3 regions of the Knoellia pratensis genome follow, and region 2 is predicted to be linked to each of the others. Evidence: predicted binding sites of a transcription regulator. Region 2 holds the regulator's gene; each other region holds the start of a gene.
The links. The regulator LexA, encoded in region 2, represses DNA repair genes until DNA is damaged. The targets are predictions, from matches to a motif close to TCGAACANNTGTTCGA.
Positions count from the first base shown of each region.

Region 1: ACFQRE_RS03165 (HNH endonuclease signature motif containing protein) is a predicted target of LexA. The motif match lies at 2,516-2,531, and genes of this name have one in related genera.
Region 3: ACFQRE_RS14200 (HNH endonuclease signature motif containing protein) is a predicted target of LexA. The motif match lies at 4,138-4,153, and genes of this name have one in related genera.

Region 1 is NZ_JBHTDJ010000001.1:678,675-685,958, reverse strand. Features, by position in the region: gene ACFQRE_RS03175 (UBP-type zinc finger domain-containing protein) at 1-284, opposite strand, end outside; gene ACFQRE_RS03170 (DUF1304 domain-containing protein) at 321-707, opposite strand; gene ACFQRE_RS03165 (HNH endonuclease signature motif containing protein) at 787-2,502, opposite strand; gene ACFQRE_RS03160 (pyridoxamine 5'-phosphate oxidase family protein) at 2,697-3,152, shown strand; gene ACFQRE_RS03155 (hypothetical protein) at 3,258-4,190, opposite strand; gene ACFQRE_RS03150 (RNA polymerase sigma factor) at 4,288-5,550, opposite strand; gene ACFQRE_RS03145 (YciI family protein) at 5,552-5,908, opposite strand; gene ACFQRE_RS03140 (dihydrofolate reductase family protein) at 5,940-6,479, opposite strand; gene ACFQRE_RS03135 (ArsR/SmtB family transcription factor) at 6,615-6,998, shown strand; gene ACFQRE_RS03130 (SRPBCC family protein) at 6,995-7,284, shown strand, end outside.
Region 2 is NZ_JBHTDJ010000004.1:11,174-18,457, reverse strand. Features, by position in the region: gene ACFQRE_RS16205 (winged helix DNA-binding domain-containing protein) at 122-1,243, shown strand; gene ACFQRE_RS16200 (GNAT family N-acetyltransferase) at 1,217-1,813, opposite strand; gene ACFQRE_RS16195 (hypothetical protein) at 1,940-2,638, shown strand; gene ACFQRE_RS16190 (VOC family protein) at 2,643-3,101, opposite strand; gene ACFQRE_RS16185 (LysM peptidoglycan-binding domain-containing protein) at 3,273-3,698, opposite strand; gene lexA (transcriptional repressor LexA) at 3,895-4,647, shown strand; gene ACFQRE_RS16175 (Sir2 family NAD-dependent protein deacetylase) at 4,644-5,543, opposite strand; gene ACFQRE_RS16170 (cysteine hydrolase family protein) at 5,615-6,208, opposite strand; gene ACFQRE_RS16165 (hypothetical protein) at 6,355-6,543, opposite strand; gene ACFQRE_RS16160 (LysR family transcriptional regulator) at 6,658-7,284, shown strand, end outside.
Region 3 is NZ_JBHTDJ010000003.1:898,523-905,806, forward strand. Features, by position in the region: gene ACFQRE_RS14170 (histidine kinase) at 1-440, shown strand, start outside; gene ACFQRE_RS14175 (DUF4097 family beta strand repeat-containing protein) at 448-1,281, shown strand; gene ACFQRE_RS14180 (ABC transporter ATP-binding protein) at 1,278-2,057, shown strand; gene ACFQRE_RS14185 (ABC transporter permease) at 2,068-2,889, shown strand; gene ACFQRE_RS14190 (DUF4177 domain-containing protein) at 2,953-3,156, shown strand; gene ACFQRE_RS14195 (RDD family protein) at 3,232-4,011, shown strand; gene ACFQRE_RS14200 (HNH endonuclease signature motif containing protein) at 4,167-5,924, shown strand; gene fahA (fumarylacetoacetase) at 5,991-7,235, opposite strand; gene ACFQRE_RS14210 (hypothetical protein) at 7,232-7,284, opposite strand, start outside.

The DNA.
Region 1 (7,284 bases), on a different contig from region 2:
TCGGCAAGTGCCGGGCCCCGACCCATCTCCTCGGTCGTGTAGTTCCAGAACCACACCTCGCCGGGCTCATAGCTCGCGACGATCGGGTGACCGCTCTCGCGGGCGTGCGCGCTCGCGTGCTGGGCCGGCGAGGAGTCGCAGCAGCCGACGTGACCGCAAGCGGCGCAGCGGCGCAGGTGGACCCACCACCCCTTCGCCGCAGTGCATTCGACACATCCCGGGCCGGACGGCGCAACCGTCGGGTCGAGGTCCGCGGACTCGGGGAAGGTTACCGGAGCTGCCATGCGAGTGACGCTACTCCGCTCCCACCGGTGAGCAGATCAGCTGAGCAGGAGGGCGAGGATCGCGAGTGCCGGCGCCACGCCCTGGATCACGGCGCCACGCAGCTTGCTGCTGTCACTCGTCGCGAGGACGAGGGCGGCGGCGACCATCGATCCACACGCGGCATGGATGAGGGCGGTTGAGACGTCGTCAGACGATGCCGACCCGAAGGCACCCACTGCGATGCCGATGACGGCAATGATCGCCAGGAAGAGGTTGTAGAAGCCCTGGTTGTAGGCCAGGGGCTTCGTCACCTCTGCGGTCTCAGCGGTGGTGCCGAAGACAGCGCGGGTCTTGGGGTCGGTCCAGGCAAGCGACTCGAGCCGGAAGATGTAGACGTGGATGAGGGCTGCGATGCCGGCGAGGACGAACGCGACGGTGGTCATGGCGTGAGACTAGGGCCTCACCCCAACGACCGAGGGCGCCACAGGGCCTGACCTCCCCTGAGCAGGCGGCCATGCCGGCTCAGGCGGTGAGGCCGAACTCGCGGATCTCGTCCCAGTGATCGCTCTCCGCGGCCCAGGCTTCGGCGGCCTGCTGCTCGGCGAGGAATTCGTCAGCCCACTGGATGAGGAGGTCGTCGGGCGGTTCGTTGGCCCAGGGGTCGGGTGGGCCGGTGTCGAGGCGGGCACGTTCGGCCGCGCGCTGTTCAGCCGTGGCCCGCTTCGTCGCGCGTTCGCGCCGGATCTGGTTCAGTCGGGCGGGAAGTTCGCGGTCGTAGGAGCCCGGTGTCAGGTCCCACGTCACGCAGGACCCGTGCTCATCCGGTGGGTGCACGGTCGCGATGAACCTTTTGTCATGCACGAGCGTGTGGTGGCGCTGGCAGAGCAGGGCCGCGTTGGCCAGGTCGGAATCGCCACCATCAACCCAGTGGATGAGGTGATGAATCTTCACCCACCCCGCGGGCATGTCACAGCCCGGATAGGTACACATTTTGTCCCGGTGCCACAACGCCCGGCGTTGCTTCTTGGCGAACAACCGCACCGCCCGCCCCAGGTCCAACAACTCCCCGTCGGAGCCGAACACGACCGGGATGATGTCAGCGTCGCACGCGAGGTGGCGCACGATCGCTGGCGACAACATCGTGGCCTGAGCCCGCGACACCATGACCCGACCACACCCCTCGCCCGAGCCAGCGGACTCAGTGGTGACTCGAGATTCATCATCCGCCGCAGTCTGAGCAGCGTCGGCGTCGGCGTCGGTGCCGGTGCCGGGGTCTGCGTCGGGGAAATGCTGGAGGAGGTCATCCATGCCGATGCCCACGTGCAGGGTGGTCGGTGCCCCGCCCGGTGAACTCTTCGCTGCGGCGTCCTCCCCCGCGACCCGACCACACACCGCCGCCAAGGCTTCCGCGCGACGCTGCTCGGCCGGTCGCAGATCCCGCTCCCCGGTGACGTCGTTCGGAGCGGGCTGGGACAACGGGCCGATCGCGGCTTCCAAGGTTGCAGCCTGCTGCGGGGTCAGGCCGAGCCGGTACTCCGTGATGTCGGCGTCATTGACCCGCGGCGAGGTCAGGTACGCCGCCTTCCGCAACTTGCTCTGCGTGTCGTCGAACTCACCCTCCACCCCGAACATCGCGATCAGGTGCGGGCGAAGTCTGCGGGCTTCGGCGGGTCCCCACTGCACACCCTGGTCCAGGATCGCCTTCGCCACCGTCGGCACCGCCTCGGGACACAACTGATCCTCGAGCTCGGTCATCTCCTTGAGCGCCGTCAACGCCAACCCGGGACCGACCTCACCGGTGATCACCCGCACCCACACAATCCCCTCGGGCCGTTCCGCGTCCGCGAACGCGCCCGCACTCGGACCCGCCGTGGACCACAACCCGCCCGGCACCGAGCAAGCCACCTCCTGCGCCAACTGCGCGACCTGACCTGCCCCGTCCTGCTGCAACGACGGCGCGTGTTCGCGCACCCACGAATGCACCGACCCCACCCCGCGACGCGCCGACGTGAACTCACCCCGGTGCGCTGCTTCCGCGGTGACGCGCACCTGCGCGGCGCCCGCACGGGCCTTGACGTCATCAGCCAGGCGCATGAACTCCGCGAGCTCGGGGCCGCTCAACCGGGCCAGCACCTCCCCCAACGGACCCACCCCGGAAGCATCCGATGCCAACGCGTCACGGGCACCCTCCAACGCTGCGCGCAGTCGCGCGACGTCGGTTGCGGGTGCTTCGTTCATGCCCCCATTGTGCTAGAACTCACGTTCGACTGTCAAGCATTTTCAGCTACGCTCTGGGCTGAATTCGCTACTCCCACAGGCGAATTCGCGCGAAGGCACCCCACGCTGGCTCGGACTGCAACCCCGACTCAACCGACGTTAACAACGACCGCCGACACTGCCCCCTGAGCCGCCGACACGGCAGGATGATCGCCATGGACTCTGCTCCCCGACCGCGCAAAGTACGCCTCGCCGACACTCGCGCCCGGCTCGAGAACGACATCGACCTCTGGGTCGCGACAGCGCACCCCGACGGCGGGGCCCCGGGGCTCGTCCCGCTGTCGTTCGACTGGAACGGCAGCGACTTCCTCCTCGCGACCGGTCGCAACACCCCTGCCGGACGCAATATGCGCGACAGCGGACTCGTCCGCCTCTCGCTCGGCGACCTGCGCGATGTCGTCATGGTCGACGGGTCGGTCGTCGAGCTCCCACTGTCTGACGTGCCTTCGGCACGCTGGGAGGCGTATGCCGCTCGCACCGGTTGGGATCCGCGGGAAGCAGGCCCGGACTACGCGGCATACGCGGTGAGCCCGGTGACGATCCAGGCGTGGCGCGAGTCTCCCGAACTCGCCAACCGCACCCTCATGCACGCAGGACACTGGCTGACGTGACGACAGGCGTCCGTGGTCAAATTCGCGCAGCGGTCGACGCGTGGGCAGAGGTCCTCGTCGCCCGAGGCATTGCTGACGTGCTCCTCGGCGACCGGTTGGACGGACTCAACCAGCCTCTGCCGCGACCTCCGGACGCGCCGTGGCTCGGTTGAGACGCCAGGTGGCGCCCACGATGCCGATGACGACGGCAGCGACCAGTGGCCCGGTGACGTGGTTGCTCGGTGAGAGTGACTGCACGAACACGTCGCGGCCGGCGTCGGCCACCTCGCGGAGCCGCTCGGCACGCGGGGATCCCTGGCTGGCGTAGCCGGTCACGTAGACCATGAGGGTGAGCACCGACGGGACAACCCACCCGATGGCGAGCGCAACGAACCAACCGAGAAGTCGCGTCGTCGGCCGGAACCCACAGACCGCCAGAACGACACCGAGGAGAATGCCGCTCACCCACGGGCCCAGCTGGGCGATGCGGTTCAACCACTCGGGAATGGGGCCCGGAGGGTCAAACAGCAGGTCAACGAACCAGGACCCCGCGAGCGACGCGGCCGTCGCGCCCCCGAGGAGCAGCGGCCACCCCTTCCCGCGGGCAACGCCCACCCCGACGAGGACTCCGAAGACACCCGTGCCGAGGGCAGCGGCGACCAACGCGCCAACGAGGAGGCGCGCCTCGTCCGACTGAACAAGGCCGGGCCGGACTGCGAGGTAGGTCTGGGTGAGCGCGATGACGAGGGCGATGAGAGCGCCCGCCGCAGCGAGACCGCGACGGTGCCGCACACCTGGTGCCGCCAGGAATGACACTGCCAGTGCCGCCGTCCCCCCGATGACTCCGCCGACAAGCAGTGTCGGGAAGGCGTACTCGTTGAACGGCAGCGCCACGACCGGGCCCTTGAGGGTGTCGAAGCGTGCCCACCCGGCTGAGACCTCCGCGTGCATCCCGTGGACGATCCAGGGCATGTGGCCCACAACCCAGAACGCCGCGGCTCCCCCCACGAGCACGGCCCATCCGGGCAGTACCCGCCACCGGTCGTGCTTGATCGTCATGTCCCCCATGTTTGCCATGCGCCAACCATGTCACCCGCGACGCGCGCGCAACAGGATGTCGTGTCCGCGTTCGGATTGCCGCTCCAGATGCGCTCGGTCAGGCCGAGTGCACGGCGCACTCCGCCGCGCGGCGCTGCATCGTCACCTTGTCCTGGGCGTTGCCAGCGAGCGAGGCTGCTCTCAGGAAGTCCTCCCGCGCCTGCTCGTGCAACCCCGCCGTGCACTCGAGGTCCCCAGCGACAGCCGGGAGCAGGTGATAGCTCGCGAGGGCCGGCAGACTCCGGAGCGGCGCGATGATCGCGAGGCCCGCGTCTGCGCCGAACGCCCGACCCACCGCCACCGCGCGGTTGAGTTCGACGACGGGCGACGGGACGACCTGGACCAGCCCGTCATACAGCGCGGCGATGCGGACCCAGTCCGTCTCCTCCGCCGTCGCAGCCCGCGCGTGGCATGCCGCGATCGCGGCCTGGAGCGCATACGGCCCGGCCGTCCCTCGCAGGGCATCGATCCGGTCGATCAGCTCCAGCCCACGACGGATGAGCAACCGGTCCCAGCGCGTTCGGTCCTGGTCGAGCAGCAGCACTGCCTCGCCATCCGCACCGACACGAGCCGCGAGCCGCGACGTCTGGATCTCCATGAGCGCGAGCAGCCCGAGCGACTCGGCGTCACTCGGCGTGAGGGCGCCAAGCATCCGGCCGAGCCGCAGGGCCTCCTCGCAGAGGTCGGTGCGGACCCACGCATCGCCGGACGACGCGGCATACCCCTCGTTGAAGACGAGATAGACGACCTCGCGGACGGCCTCGAGACGCGCGGGGCGCTCCTCTGGTCCCGGCAGCTCGAAGCGGATGTTGGCGGCAGCGAGCGTGCGCTTGGCGCGCACAATGCGTTGCGCGACAGTCGATTCCGGAGTGAGGAAGGCGCGCGCCACTTCGGCCGTCGTGAGACCGCACACGAGTTTGAGGACGAGTGCCGAGCGCGCGTCGGGCGCCAGGAGCGGGTGGCACGACATGAAGATCAGGCCGAGGAGGTCGTCCGCGAGGTCGCCGTCGACGATGCGGTCCACATCCAGCTCGGTCGTCTCCGCGGCGGTGGCCGCGACGGTCCGCAACTTGTCACGACCGGTGTCCCGACGGCGAATTCGATCGATGGCGAGGTAGCGCGACGTCGTCGTCAGCCATGCGGCCGGATTGTCGGGTATGCCGTCCGCTCGCCATTTCTCGACGGCTGCGGCGAACGTGTCCTGGGCCAGCTCCTCGGCGGTGTCGAGGTCGCCGACGAGCCGGCCCAGGCGAGCGACGAGCCGCGGTGACTCGACCCGCCACAACGTGGCGATCGTCGCGTCCACGGCTGCGGTGCTCATGTCAGGCGAGGTCGGAATACTCGACGACCTGGCGGACGTCGACGCGGTGCGTGCCGACGACGAGGGCGAACTTGCGGGCGTGCTCGACGGCCTCCTCGAGCGACGAGACGTCGAGGATGGCGAACCCGGCGATGAGTTCCTTGGCCTCGGCGAACGGTCCGTCGATGACACGAACGGAGCCATCGGTCACCTCGACGCGAGCGCCCTTGCTGCTGCTGTGGACGCCCTCGCCCCCGAGGAAGACACCGGAGAGCTGCGCCTCGCGCATGTACTCACCGATGGCGGCCTGCTCCTCCGGCGAAGGCACGATGCCGTCCTCGTTGGCTTGGGTCTGGTAGTGCATGACCATGTAGCGCATTCAGTTCTCCTCAGTGATGTTCGGGGTTCGTTCAGGCCTTCGCCGGGGCGTAGACCAAGTGCAGCACTCCGGTGCTGAACGTAGTGGACGAGACGAGGCGGAGGGGCACGGTCGCGCCGTCGGCAAAGAGCTTCTTGCCCGAGCCGACGACGATCGGGTGGACGAGCAGGTGCAGCTCGTCGACAAGGCCCTGCTCGAGCATCCACCGGACGAGCGTGGCACTGCCGGTGGTGCCGAGGTCGTAGTCCGCCTTGAGCCTGGTGAGCTCGGCCACCACGTCACCGTTCACGGTGCTCGAGTTCTCCCACTCGGCGTTGTCGAGGGTGCTCGAGACGACGTACTTGCGGGCGCCGTTCATGGCCGAGGTGATGGGGTCCGCCGGGTCGGCGGACGGCCAGTAGCTCGCGAACTCGTCGTAGGTCTGGCGGCCGAGGAGCGTGGCGTCGGCCTTGCCCATCTGCTCGCCGACGACGGCGCCCATCTCGTCGTTGAAGTACGGGAAGTGCCACTTCTCGGGGGACTCGATGACGCCGTCGAGCGAGATGAACAGGCTGCTGGTGATCGAACCCATGACTTCTTCTCCTTGGTGGTGAGGCCCCGGTCCGGTGCCTTCTGACCTGTATGCCGGATGGCCCAGCCCGATTTCGACACCCGTGTCGCACTTTCTTGGCTTGCTCTATTGGTAACTATCGTGTTACCAATAGCTGTGGACGCCTTCGCCGCACTCTCGGACCCGGTTCGCCGGGACCTCGTGAGCCGACTGTCCACCGGCCCCGCCAGGGTCGTCGACCTGGCGCGCGAGCACTCCATCAGCCGGCCCGCGATCAGTCGGCACCTGCGCGTGCTCGGCGAGGCGGGCCTCGTCACCGCGGACGACATTGGGCGCGAGCGTCACTACCGCCTGCAGCGAGCCGGCCTTGCACCGGTCGCCGACTTTCTCGGCACCCTGACTCCCACCCCGCGCTTCGCAGAGTCGGTGCTCGACGGCCTCGACCTCGAGGTCCGCCGCACGGTTCGCGAGCGAACCGGCACAACGACCCCGACCACCAACGCTGCCACGACGCAGCCCCAGACCGAGGAGACGGCATGACAACGACACACACGCCGAAGGCGACCGGCCGACTGCAGGAACGTGAGGGGACGGCATACCTCGTCTTCGAACGCACCTTCCGTGCGCCGATCACGGATGTCTGGGCGGCAGTGACCGAGTCGGACCGGCTCGTGCGTTGGATCGGCCACTGGGATGGGGACCCGACGAGCGGCGCCGTCACGTTCTACATGACCGCGGAGGCCGCGGACGCCCCCGCCGAGACGATCCACATCGACGAGTGCGACGCACCCCGACGGGTCGTCATGCGCTCGGCCAGACCGGACGA
Region 2 (7,284 bases):
CGGTCCACTCCGACCAACGCTCGACGTCGGTCATGACCTCGCATACCCGCTCGGGCGTTGCCTGGATGTCGACCTCGGTGCTCTGCTCCATGGGGACATCCTCTCGAGGCAGGATGTGCCCATGACGCGAATCGTCACCCGCGAGTGGGTCATCCGCCGACGCCTCGCCACCCAACGCCTCTCCTCCGCCGCCCTCCCCCGGGCCGCGGACGCCGTGCGCCTGCTCACCTGCGTCCAATCCCAGGACGCACCCCTCGCGGCGCACTCCCTCGCGATGCGAACACGCACCACGGCGTATGCCGGTGTGCTGGCCGAGCAGTCGGCCGGCGGTTGGGTGCGCACCCACATCCTGCGACCCACCTGGCACCACGTCGCACCCGAGGACCTGCGCTGGATCCAGGCGCTCACCGGCTCCAAGGTCGAAGGCTCCATGCCTGCGCGACACCGCCAGCTCGGCATCACCCCGGAGATGAAGGAACGCGGACCCGAGTTGCTGCGCGAACTGCTGGCGGGCGGCAAAGCCATGACGCGCAAGGAGATCGGGCCAGCGTTTGCCGAGGCTGGCCTCCCAGGGCCGGGCGAGCCCATGGCACACCAGCTCATCGTCGGCGAGGTGCGGTCAGTGATCTGCTCCGGGCCACCCCGCGGGACCGAACACACCTACGTCCTGGTCGATGAGGTGATCCCGGCGGCAGAGTCGGATTCGTGGTCACGCGAGCGGTCGGCGGTCGAGCTCACCCACCGCTTCCATGCCGGACACGGCCCCGCATCAGAGCGTGACCTTCAGCGTTGGAGCGGCCTGACGCTCACCGAGATCCGTTCTGCCACAGCCGAACTCACGACTTCGCCATCCCTGCAGTCCTCACACCCGATGGAGTCGGTCGAGTGCCAGGGCGAGACGCTCTGGTTCGACCCCTCGGTGACGGCGCGCACGACACGCGACCACACGGCATACCTGCTGTCGACGTTCGACGAAGCGGCGCTGACCTATCCGACGATCGGGTTCACACGACGCAGCCGCGAGGCCGACCGGACGCGCCTGGTCTCGGAGGCCGGTGGCGGCATCGTCGTCGTGGACGGACATGACATCGGTACGTTCAAGCGCAAGGCCGAGGCCAAGCAGGCCACGGTGACGATCCGGCCCGAGGTCGACCTGAATCCAGCCGAACGGGACGGCATTGCCGAGGCGGCTGAGTTCCTCGCGGCCTTCCACGAGCTACCGCTGCGCCTCGTCTTCGCCTGAGACCGCGGCGTCCCACTCCTCCTTGAGGAGCGCATAGGTGCAGCCGTCGATCCAGCCGAGTTCGGCCTGCCACGAGTCCTGCACGCCGTACTGCTCCAGTCGCATGCCGACCTTCTCGAGAACCCGCCGCGAGGCGATGTTGTCGGCGTAGCAACCGGCCGTCACCCGACGCAGGCCCAGGTTGTCGAAGGCCAAGGAGAGCAGGTTGTGGGCCAGCTCCGTGGCATAACCGTGGCCCGCGTGCGCCGGGTCGAGGATGTAGCCGAGCATTCCCTCGACCTTGATGGACTCCGGCGCGTCGTCCTGGCCCATGCCATCGAGGACTTCCAACATTCCGCTGCCGATGTGCTGGTCCCCCACGAGGGCGATGCACGAGTGGTCGTCTGGATCCTCGACCGACGCGAGCCACTTCTGCCGGAAGGTCGCGGGATCGACGGTGGCCCGAATGAGCCAGCGTCGGACCTCGGGATCATTGCGGTAGGTCAGCATCTGGTCGATGTCGCCATCGGTCACCGGCCGCAGGGTCAGGCGCTCAGTCGTGCGCGGCCAGGCGATCTCGGGAGAAGTCATGCGCCATGCCTAACAGGCGAGAAGCCCTGACCGCCAACGCCTTTCCCCCCACCCCTCCCGTGCATTTCTCACCCATTCCCCCGAAAATCACGCGACACGCCGTTGTCCCGTGACCATGATCGGGTGGTGACCGACCGCATCGAGCTCGCCGCCCGCAACAATGCGCTCTGGTGCGATGGCGTATGCCGCTCGCACGGGATCTCGGGAACGTTCGGCTCTGCGGTGTGGTCGAGCCCGGTACGCACTCCTCCGCTCTACCCGGACGCCGTCACCCTCACGGAGTCGACCAGCGAGCTCGACATCCTGCAGCGCATCGACGCCGCTGCCGGAGCCTCGATCAAGGACAGTTGGGCGAGCCTGGACCTGACCAGGGCCGACTTCGCCCCGCTCATCGCGGGTGAATGGCTCTGGCTCGACGCCGACGATGCCGCCGCACGCACTGGCGGCGACGGTGGGACCTGGCGCGAAGTTCGATCGGCAGCGCAGATGGAGGGGTGGAGTCGGGCCTGGGCGTCAGCCCCGCAGGACGCAGTCATTCTCGGTCCCTCGCTGCTCGCAGAAGAGGGGGTGAAGGTCCTGGCCGCAACAGAGGGTGAGCACGTGACCGCCGGGTGCATCGTCAACGTGACGGGCCAGGTCGCAGGCATCACCAACGTCTTCGCGGCAGACGGGGACGATGCGCGCGCGTGGGTCGGAGCCGCCGCTGCAGCGGCACTCGTGGCACCGGGTCACCACCTTGTCGGGTGGGAGTCGGGCGATGGTGTCGCGGCGGCGCGTGCCGCTCGCTTCGACACCATCGGCCCGCTCACCGTCTGGATCCGCTGACGAGTCAGACCTCGTTGGTGCCGAACCCTTCACGCTCGGCACGCTCGTGCGAGTCCACGGTCTCCTGGAAGAAGGTGATCGTCAGGCCGGCTGGCGCCTCGAGCCGCGAGTTGAGCGACATCCACGGCGTGAGGACCGGCTCAGCCACGACGGTCGCACCGACGTCCTCGGCCTCACGCGTCGCCGACTCCGCGTCGTCAACCTCGAAGGCGATCCGGATCTTCGGGCTCGGGGTTCCGCCGGCCTCGACCGCGTCAATCGCGACCTTGTGCGCGGGGCTCGCAATCTCGAACGTCGCCCGCCCGGCCTCGAGGATCGCGACACGGTCGTCGCCGCCCTCGGAGAACGCCGCAATCTCGTCCATGCCCAGCACGTCGCGATAGAACCGGACCGCCTCGTCATAGTCCTGCGCCTCGACAACGATCCGCAGTTGCTTGACCTTCTGAATCTTCTCGTTCGTCATGAGAGGTCCAAGCGCAAACTGCCCCGACTTATTGCGCAGCAAAGAGCGCCCCGCACCAACAGTGGCGGGGCGCTCTCCCTGCTGAGTCGGAGAGGGGTCGAAGCTCATCCAAGGACTCAGGACCGAGCCGGGGTCGAAGCGGCTCGGAGTTCGTGGTGTGTGTCTGTGCGATCAGCCCTGCGGGATGACGATGGCCTGGCCGACCTGGACCTGCGCGCTGGCAAGGTCGTTGGCGTCCTGGAGCATCGACACACCAGTCGCGATGGACACGCCGGTCAAGTTCTCGGCGGCAATCTCGGAGAGGGTCTGTCCCTGCTGGACGGTCACCGTCTCGGCGGGCGCCGACGCGGCAGCCCCACCGGTGAGAGCGACGAACGCCACAAGGAGAGCGACGAGCACGACGGCACTGGTGAGAACGAGTCGTCCGGCCCGGGTCAGACGCAGCGCGGGCTGCGCCACCTCGCGCACCGACTCGCCCGTGGGAACGGACACGAGCCGCGGCTGCGGGGCACGACGCGGAACGGGCCGGGGTGCGGCATACCCATTGGTGGTGCCGTCCAGCAATGCAGCGCTGTCCAGAACTGCAACTGCACTCATGGTGTCCTCCTGGGTCGATGTCACGATCGAAACGGTGTTCGAACGAACGCTTGTACGATTTCTAGCACGGATGTTCGAGGACTTCAAGACACGCGTCGAACAGATGTTTGAAACATGTACTCGAACTCCGTAGTCTGTGCTCATGTCAGGAAGCCAATCAGGCACCACTGACAACGCCCCGCGAGGAGACGAACCCATGAGCGACAAGCGCCGCCACGACGCCGACGACAGTGTTGTGCAGCAGCTGCCCGACCGCGACCCCGGTGACGGCACGCTCACGGTGCGTCAGCGCAAGGTTCTCGACGTCATCCGCAACTCCGTGGATCGGCGCGGCTACCCGCCGAGCATGCGCGAGATCGGCCAGGCAGTTGGCCTCACCTCCCCCAGCTCGGTGTCGCACCAGCTCAATGCGCTCGAGAAGAAGGGCTACCTGCGCCGCGACCCCAACCGGCCGCGCGCGCTCGAGGTCATCTCGCCCGACACGCCGAGCGACATCCGCGGCTATCGCGGTGGCGCCTCGCCCGACGACATCGACGCCGAGATGGATCCGACCGGTTCGGGTGACGCGCGTCCCGAGGCGAGCTACGTGCCCGTCCTCGGACGGATCGCCGCCGGTGTGCCGATCATGGCTGAGGAGATGGTGGACGAGGTCTTCCCGCTGCCCAAGCAGATCGTCGGCGAGGGCTCGCTCTTCCTGCTCAAGGTCGTGGGTGACTCGATGATCGACGCCGCCATCTGCGACGGTGACTGGGTCGTCGTGCGTCAGCAGCCCAACGCCGACAACGGCGACATCGTGGCCGCGATGCTCGACAACGAGGCGACAGTCAAGACGTTCAAGCGCAAGGACGGCAAGGTCTGGCTCATGCCGCACAACCCCGCCTTCGACCCGATCGACGGCGACCACGCCACCATCCTGGGCAAGGTCACCGCGGTCCTCCGCCGGATCTAGTCCACACTCACAGCGAGTTCGTCCGCCAACGCGGACAACGTGACGCCGAGCGACGCATCGATCCGATGCGTTGTCTCGGCGTCGCCGCGTGTGGGGCCCTTCGTGACGACCACGACGGGTATGCCGTGTGCGGCCGCCCGTCGTACGAACCGGTAGCCGCTCATCACCTTGAGCGACGACCCCAGCACGACGAGCGCGGGCGCCGCGTCGGTGAGGGCGAAACACTGCTCGACCCGCGCCTTGGGAACGGAACCACCGAAGAAGACGACGTCGGGTTTGACGGTGTCGGCACGGCATACGAGACAGCGTGGAGCGACAAAGGTCTGGACGGCCGAGTCGGCCAGGACGATGTCGCCGTCGGGCCGGATCTGACTGCTCACCTGAGAACCGTCGCCGACGAGTCCCATTGCGAGAGAGGCGAATCCGGGGTTGGCGTCGTCCATGAACGCCTGGACGAGGTCGCGGTCCACGCGCTCCCCGCAGGTGAGGCATTCGACCTCGGCGAGGCTCCCGTGGAGCTCGATGACGTCACGCGTGCCGGCGTCCTGATGGAGTCCGTCGACGTTCTGGGTGATGACCGTGCCGAATGCCCCGGCGCGCTGGAGCCCGGTGACGGCGCGGTGTCCGGCGTTGGGTTCGGCCGCACTGAAGCGCTGCCAGCCGATGAAGCTGCGAGCCCAATAGCGCTGTCTCGCAGCACTCGTCGCAATGAACTCCTGGTGCGACATTGGCGTGACCCGACGATTGCCGTCCGGGCCGCGGTAGTCCGGGATGCCACTCTCGGTGGAGATGCCGGCACCGGTGAGGACGAGCGCTGGATCGCAGTCGCGCAACAGGGCAGCCACGTCGGCGACGCTGACGTTGGTGCTCATGTTGGACCTGACCGCAGAACTCACCGCACCATCGTAAGTCGGCACGAGACCGCCCCCGAGGGGTCAGGGCGGCGCGACGCCGAGTGACACGCTCATCAGGCGGACGCCAGGATCGCCCTCGCAGAAGTGACGGTTGCGAAACCTCCACCGTGCAGGTTCGTCGCCGTGGCCCGGGCCAGGTCCTCGGCCGACATCACTGCGCCGTCCGGCCCCGCCAGGTCGAAGGTGCTCGTCGCGTCGATCGGCACGATGACGTCGTAGCCGAGGTTCCCGCCCATTCGCGACGTCGTCTCCACGCACATGTTCGTCTGGATCCCGATGACGACGATCTGGCTGATGCCGCGTCCACGCAGCCAGCCGTCGAGGTCCGGCTCACCGATGAAGGCCGAGTTGACGCTCTTGGTCACGAGGACGTCGGCCTTGAGCTCTGCCACCCACGCGACCACGTCGTTGCCGGGCTGCCCCGGGCGCAGCGGTGAGGCGGAGCTCGTGCTGTCGTGGCGTACGACGACCAGGGGTCGACCCGACTCGCCCCACTTGTGCGCGAGTTCGCGCATCCGCTCCTGCGCCGCCGCGGCATCTGGACCGGGGCGCCCCCACGCCGCGTCGTCGAATCCGTTCTGGATGTCGATCAACACCAGGGCGGCGTTGTCGGCGATGGCGGGCAACGGAGCAGTCTCGGAGGTCATGTCACCACCTCACACCGAGGGCAACCCGTCGGCCTAGTGGCTCCCACGACATCATCCGCAAACTTTCCGCCACTTCCCACGTTGCGTCTGCGGATGTGGCGGCTCCAGCGACCCTTCACGCAGACGCAAGGGAGAGGCCGGGGCGGTCACTCGCCGGGGCAGGCGTTCTGGTGGACGAGGGCCCCCGTGACCATCCAGCGCCAGTCCGTGGCCGACCCTCCCGCGTGGGCCCCGGCGCCACACTGGCACTTCCAGTGCCAGCGCCCGAGGGCGTCACAGCTGACGTCCGGGTGGTGGCTGCGGCGGGCTGTCCGCCGGCGGATCGTGGTCTTCATGTACGGAAGGAGGCGGCGCTCTCCCCACAGATACGCCGCACCACCACAGGACCCTGCATCACACCCTGTGCAGAGGACTGGAACTTTGATAACTGAGCGTTATAGAATGCATCCATGATTGATGCAGCCGGACTCCGGGTCATGCGCGCCATCGCCGATGAAGGCAGCTTCACCGCGGCGGCGCTCTCGCTCGGCTACTCCCAGCCCGCCATCTCGCAGATGGTTCGCCGCCTCGAGACACGCACGGGCACGACGCTCGTCGAGCGCATCGGTCGCAGCGTGCGGCTCACCGAGGCCGGCGCCGTGCTCGCCCGCCACGCGGGCCCTGTCCTCTCTGCTCTTGACGCCGCCGAGGAAGAAGTCGCGGCCATCGCCGGACTGCGCTCCGGCCGCGTCCGGCTCATGGCCTTCCCCAGCGCGTCCGCGACCCTCGTCCCCAAGGCGCTGGCCAAGGTCAAGGCCGACCACCCCGGTGTCACGATCACGTTCAGCGAAGCCGAACCACGCGAGTCCCTTGCGGCCCTGCGCGCCGGCGAGTGCGACCTTGCAGTGGCCTTCGTCTACGAGGGCACCGACCTCGGTCGCGGCGAAGAGGACCTCGACGCCTTCGTCACCACTCCCCTCCTCGACGACGAGGTGCTGCTCGCAGTCCCCCGCACCCACGAGCTCGCCCACGCCAAGAACGTCGACATGGCCGCCCTCAAGGACGAGACCTGGATCGCTGGCTGTCCGCGCTGTCGC
Region 3 (7,284 bases), on a different contig from region 2:
TCGCTGCTCTCGACTCCGCCGTGCGACTGACGTTGCAGGAAGCGGTTGTTGATGCCGCAGCCGAGATCACGCTGGCCCTCGCTCCAGGCTCGGTGGACGTCCGCCTCGCCGGGCGAGGGCTGGCATTCGTCGTCACGCCGGCGGCGTCCGAGCCCACGCCTGAGGTGACGTCACCAGTGGCGTCAAGCCCCGCGTCCGAGGAGGGCGACGAGGGCGGGACGTCGCGCATCACCTTCCGGCCCTCCGACCGACTCAAGGGCGACATCGAATCCGCTGCCGAGGCCCAGGGCCTCTCGGTCAACGCCTTCCTCGTCCGCACCCTCACCCTCGCCGTCCGCCAGGGCAGTGCGACCCCGCCCCCGTCAGCCGCCATGGGCGGTACCGGCGGCACGGTCACCACCCCCAAGGGCGGCCAGCGGCTGTCCGGGTGGGCCCAGTGACCTCCCCATGACCTTCCTCGACCACCTTCAGGAGACCCTCGTGACCACCTTCGACACGCCCGCACCCATCCGCGCCCGGGTCCGCCTGCACGCCGGCGGACTGCGCGTCATCGCGTCCGACACCGACCACACCGTCGTCACCGTGCTGCCCTCGCGCCCCGATCGGGCCGGCGACATCGATGCCGCCGAGCGCACGAGCGTCACTCTCGTTGACGGAGTCCTCGACGTCACCGCTCCGCGCGACCGGGGCATCAGCCTCGTCTGGCGACCGGCCTCCGTCGAGGTGCTCGTCGAGCTGCCGAGCGACTCCCACGTCGACGCCGAGACCGCTGCTGGGGACATCGAGACCACCGGCCGACTCGGCGAGTGCGCCCTCAAGACCTCGGCCGGCAACGTGCGCGCCGACGAGACCACCCGGGCCCGGCTGCGCACGTCGGCGGGCAACGTCGACGTCCGCCGGGCCACCGTCGAAGCCGACCTCAGCACCAGTGCCGGCAACGTCACCCTGGGGGACAGCGGCGGTCGCGCCACCCTTCGAGCGAGCACCGGCGACATCTCCGTGGGTCGCAGTGCGGGTCGCCTCGACGCGCGCACGTCCTACGGGCAGATGCGGGTCGACTCGATCACCGAGGGCGAGCTCACCCTCGCCACCGGCTACGGCTCCATCGACGTCGGTGTCCTCGACGGCACTGCTGCTCGACTCGAGGTCGCCTCCGACCACGGGCACGTGCGGAGCGAGCTCTCTCCGACCACCGGTCCGCCGCAGGACGCGGCACGCACGGCCACCATCGCGGCCGTCACCAAGTACGGCAACATCACGATCAGGAAGGCACTCTCATGACCACCGCCACTGCCAGGCCAGTCACTCCGGCCATCTCTGTCGCCGGGCTGCGCAAGTCCTACGGTGACGTCGACGTGCTCAAGGGGGTCGACCTCGACATCGCGCAGGGCAGCATCGTCGCCCTGCTCGGCAGCAACGGCGCGGGGAAGACCACTCTCGTGCGGATCCTGTCCACGCTGCTGACCGCCGACACGGGCGACGCGAGGGTCCAGGGCCTCGACGTCGTTACCGATGGCGCGGCAGTGCGGGCGGCGATCAGCCTCACCGGGCAGTTCGCCGCTGTCGATGAAGTGCTCACCGGTCGCGAGAACCTCATCATGATCGCCCAGTTGCGCCACCTGGACGGCCCCGCCCAGATCGCCGACGACGTCCTCGCGCGCTTCTCGCTCACCGACGCCGGTGGGCGACGAGTGGGGACCTACTCCGGCGGGATGCGGCGTCGACTGGACATCGCCATGAGTCTCATCGGCAACCCGAGCGTGATCTTCCTCGACGAGCCCACCACGGGCCTCGACCCCGAGGGCCGCCTCGAGGTGTGGGAGACCATCAAGCAGGTGGCGTCCCAAGGCGCGACCGTGCTGCTCACGACGCAGTACCTCGATGAGGCCGAACACCTCGCCGACCGCATCGCCATCCTTCACGAGGGTCGGATCATCGTCGACGGGACGTTGGCCGAGCTCAAGGCCCTGCTGCCACCAGCAGAGGTCGAGTACGTCGAGAAGCAGCCGAGCCTCGAGGAAGTCTTCCTCGCGGTCGTCGGCGCGAAGAAGAACTGAGGAGCCACCGATGACCACTTCAACCGCCACCGCCACGCCCGCCCCCGTTCCGGTCGCCACATCGTCAGCCGCGAGTCACTTCTTCGGTGACACCACCGTCCTGCTGCGCCGGTCCCTTCGGCACATCGCCCGTAGCCCCGACACGATCATCACGACGCTGATCATGCCGATCATGATGATGCTGCTCTTCGTCTACGTCCTCGGCGGAGCGATCGACACAGGGACGAAGTCCTACGTCAGCTACCTCCTGCCGGGCATCCTCGTCATCACCATCGCCTCGGGGATCTCCTACACGGCCTTCCGTCTCTTCACCGACATGCAGGGCGGCATCGTCGAGCGGTTCCGCTCGATGCCCATCGCCCGATCTTCGGTCCTGTGGGCCCACGTCCTGACCTCGCTCGTCGCCAACCTCATCTCGTTGGTCGTCGTCCTGCTCGTCGGACTGGCGATGGGATTCCGCTCTGGCGCAGGCCCGCTCGCGTGGCTGGCCGTCCTGGGCATCCTCACCCTGCTGACCCTGGCCCTCACGTGGGTGGCGGTCATTCCGGGACTCAAGGCGAAGACGATCGATGGGGCGAGCGCGTTCGCCTACCCGTTGCTCTTCCTGCCGTTCATCAGCTCGGCCTTCGTGCCCACCGCCTCCATGCCCGGGCCGGTGCGCGCCTTTGCAGAGAACCAGCCGATCACGACGATCGTCGATGTCCTCCGCCGCCTGTTCGCCGAGCAGCCCGTCGGGAACGACATCTGGGTCGCCATCGCCTGGTGCGTCGGCATCCTCGTCGTCGCCTACACCTTCGCGGTCCGCACCTACCGCGTGAGCGTCGCCGCCTGATCCGACCACGGATCAACGCAACGTATGCCGCACAGCCGAGCTGTGCGGCATACGCTCGTCTTCATGGGATATGAGTACAAGGTCGTCCAGGTCCGCGAAGGACTCATCGGCGGCAAGATGTCGGCCGGCAAACTCGAGTCGACCCTCAATGAATGGGCCTCCAAAGGTTGGCAGTGCAAGGCCATCACCGCAGTCGAGGTCAAGGGGCGCATTGGCCCCGGTGGCACCGAGGGTGTCCTCGTCACCTTCGAACGCGCCCTCGGCTGAGCCCGGCCCAGAACGCCGGTCGCTCCCGCGCCGGCGATGACGGGACGGGCAGGTCCGTGTGACATCCTGCGAAGCATGAGCACGCCGAGCAGTGCCGGGTGGTACGAGAACCCTGACAACCCCGAAGAGCTGCGCTATTTCGACGGCATCCTCTGGACCAAGAACACGACGCCGCTGCGCAAGCGGCCGCACCAGGGCCCGCCCGTCGTGCCGCCGTCCTCTGGCCCTCAGCAGCGCCCCGCGGGTTGGGGACCGCAGCCGCACCAACAGACCAGCCGCCCCGAGCCGAGGTCCTCGTCGGCGGTCCAGACGGGGCTGTCCGGGCAGCCGGTGCTCGCCCCCTACGGGCTGCGCGTCGTGGCCTACCTCATCGACACCCTCATCGTCGGTGCCGTGTCCCTGCTCCTCGGCGGATGGTTCCTGTGGAAGTCCATCGAACCGGTCTATGACCGCTTCGACACGGCCTTGGCCGCTGGAGACATCGAGGCCATGAGCGCCGCGATCTCGGAGGCGCGGCTGGGCTATCTCGCGGCGTTCCTCGGGTTGCAGCTCGTCGTGCTGCTCGCCTACCAGGTGTTCTTCCTCAAACGCTGGAGCGCGACGCCGGGAAAGCTCGCCGTCGGCATCAGTGTGCGCCGCCTCGATCGACCCGGTCCGCTCGACACCGACACGGCGATCAGGCGCGCCGGCTTCCAGGCCGTGGTGCAGGCGCTGGGCAACCTGCCCTACGCGTCACTGCTCGGCACGGTCCTTGTCGTGATGGACCTCGTCTGGCCGATCGCCGACAGCCAACGACAGGCGTTGCACGACAAGGTTGCCAAGACGATCGTGATCAAGGGCAAGGTCCAGCGCTGAATCTGCTGGCTGTCGGTGCGGCTTGCTAGCGTGGTCTTGAGGGACGTGACTCGTCGTGCCTGTTTGGTGAATTGGGTTGTGCCAGTTCGCAATTCAGCCCAGAGCGTAGCCCGAAATGCTTGACTCTAGAACTCACGTTCGAGTATTCTGGGGTCATGGAAAGCACCGCCGCGACCGCCGCCCTTGAGGGCCGGTATGCCGCGTTGCGTGCTTGCGCTGACCAGTTGAGTTCCGAGGAACTCCTGGACGTCATCGAGCTTGCGGAGCGCGAGAAGGACGCGGCGTCGGCCCGTCAGGCGGTCGCGTTGGCGCACCTGTCCGCGCGCGATGCGCACCGGCAGGAGGACGGCATGCCTGCGGAGGTGCACCACGGGTTGGGCTACCAACGTCTGGACGGTCCGGAGTTGGCGGCACCCAGGTTGGGGTGTTCGGTGTTCGTGGCGACGAACCGGATCCTGGACGCGATCCGGCAGATGACCCGCACCCCGGCCGTGGTCGATGCCATGGCCAGTGGTGACCTGGATGAGTACCGTGCCCGGGTTGTGACGGAGGAGACGGAGTTCTTGTCGGCGCAGTCCGCGGCGGAGGTGGTGGACCGGGTCAAGGACGTGTGGGGGCAGCTGACCGTGGGCCCGTTGCGTCAACTCCTGGCCCGGACCGCGGCGCTGGTGGACCCGGATGCGGTGACCGCGCATGTGGAGGACGAGCGCGCCCGGCGCGGGTTGACGCGCCGGACGGGGACGAACGGTACTGATCACTGGCGCGGTGACTTCCGTGTCGAGGACGCGCGTGGGGCGTGGGCTGCTGTCACCGAACGCGCCCGCCAGCTGGTGCGGGAGAACAAGGCCGACAGCCTCGAACTCGCCCGGGCTGACGCGATGATGGAACTCATCCTCGAACACAGTGATGTCAAAGTCATCGTCCACACCACCCGCGCCGCCCACGACAGCGACACCACCGCCACCACCGCCGACACCAACACCGCCGCGGCGAGCGGTGCAGCGGAGGATCTGGTTGAGGTGGGTGGCCTCGGGCAAGGTGGCACGACGTTCGTGCGCCGTGAATGGCTCGACAATGCTGGCGTCTCCGACCCCGACCGTGAACTGACCTGCGACACCACCACCGGTGCGCTCGTGCACGGTGACGTACCCGCAGCATTGGCACGCGGCCAAGCACAGGCCCGACGTGCTCACCGCGCACGGGAACGCGCCAAAGAGCACGCCGCGAAGGACACCAGGCGACGAAGCGGGTCCCGCAGCCCGGATTCGCCGACCGCAGCTTCGCCGACCGCAGCTTCACAACCTGTCCACGAGATCGTTGACGAGGCCGTCGACTTCAGCGAGTCCTACCGGGTGCCCGACCCCATGGCGCGCCTCATCCGGTTGCGCGACGGATCCTGCCGCTTCGCCGGGTGCACTGTGCCCGCGCACCAGTGCGACCTGGACCACGTCCGCCCCTGGCCGACCGGACCCACAAGCCCGATCGACCTCATGTGCCTGTGCCGGCGCCACCACCGCATCAAGCAACGCGACGGCTGGACCGTGACACTCCACCCCGACGGCACAGTCACCTGGACCGACCCCACCAGGCTGCAACGCACCACGTGGCCCGTGGACCACCTCCACCTCGTCACCGCCGGACACACCCACCGCGACCCGTCCGCGTCCACCACGTCCTCGGCGCGAGCCGACGGCGGCGAGATCCCGACCACCTTCGAGGAGGAGCTCATCGAACTCCTCGGCGGACCCGACAACGCCCAACCCCGCGCGTACCCGTTCGCGTTCGACCTCAACGGCAACACCTTCGGCGGCCCACCACCACGCATCGACCTCGACTTCAACCCCAGCTGGAACCGCTACCGGATCGACTTCCCACCGCGGCCACCGAGGCCGCCGCAACCCATTCCGTTCTGAGCCGGCATGTTCTGAGCCGGTGTGGTCAGGGCCGCCCTGTTCTGACCTGGCAGCGGCTGGAGTTCGTCAGCGGGCGGGGCGAATCGTCCCGACGCACTCGCCCAGCGAGATCGTCGTACCGTCCGGGCCGGGTGCGGTCGCCCGCAGGACGACCGTGTCGCCGTCTTCGAGGAACGTGCGCGTCGACCCGTCATCCAGAGTCACGGGATTCTGCCCACCCCAAGAGAGCTCGAGGAACGAACCGCGCTCGTCCTCGTTCGGCCCCGAGATCGTCCCGGAACCGAAGAGGTCGCCGTCGCGCAGGGTCGCGCCGTTGACGGTCATGTGGGCGACCATCTGCGCGGGTGACCAGTACATGGAGCGGTACGGCGGGCGCGTGACGACCGTGCCGTTCCACTCGACCTCATAGGTGATGTCGAGCCCGTAGGCCGTGCCCGCGCCATCGTCGGTCGACTCACCCTGCAAATAGGGCAGGGGAGTGGGGTCGGTCTGGCCCGGCAGCGGAACCCGCGCGGCACGTAGGGCCTCGGTCGTGATGACCCACGGTGCGATGGTCGTGGCAAAGGACTTGCCAAGGAACGGGCCGAGGGGGACGTACTCCCACGCCTGCAGGTCGCGGGCGCTCCAGTCGTTGAGCAGGACGACGCCGAAGAGGTGTTCGTCCGCATCAGCAACGGAGACAGGCGAACCCAGTTCGGTGGCGCCACCGACGATGAAGCCGAGCTCGGCCTCGATGTCGAGCCGGACGCTCGGTCCGAACACCGGCGCGGGCTCGGTAGGAGGCTTGCGCTGACCGCTGGGTCGAATCACGTCGGCGCCGGAAACCACGACGGTTCCGGAGCGCCCGTGATAGCCGATCGGCAGGTGCTTCCAGTTTGGTGTCAGTGGCTCCGAGTCCGGCCGAAACAGTCGCCCGACGTTCGTGGCGTGGTGCTCACTGGCATAGAAGTCGACGTAGTCGGCCACGGCGATGGGCAGGTGCATCGTCACGTGCTCGATGGGGATGAGATGCGGACGCACGGCCTCGGCGTGGACCTCGTTGGTCACGACATCGGTGAGCCACGTGCGGGCCACCGTCCAGACCTCATGACCCATGGCGAGGAAGGCGTTGAGGGTGGGTTCGGCCCAGGCCGGCGCGAGGGCGGGGCCGTCGCCAGGATCTCCGCCCAAGGCGGCGACTGCGGAGGCGTCGAGGACGAAGTCTCCAATACGCACGCCGACACGCGGTGCCGAGTCCGCCGTCGAGAAGACACCGTAGGGGAGGTTCGTGATGCCGAAGGGGTGGTCGGCAGGAACGTCGAGCCAGGTCATGAAGGGTTCTCCTCATTGGGGTCCAGATCAAGAAGGCCGAAAGTCTCGA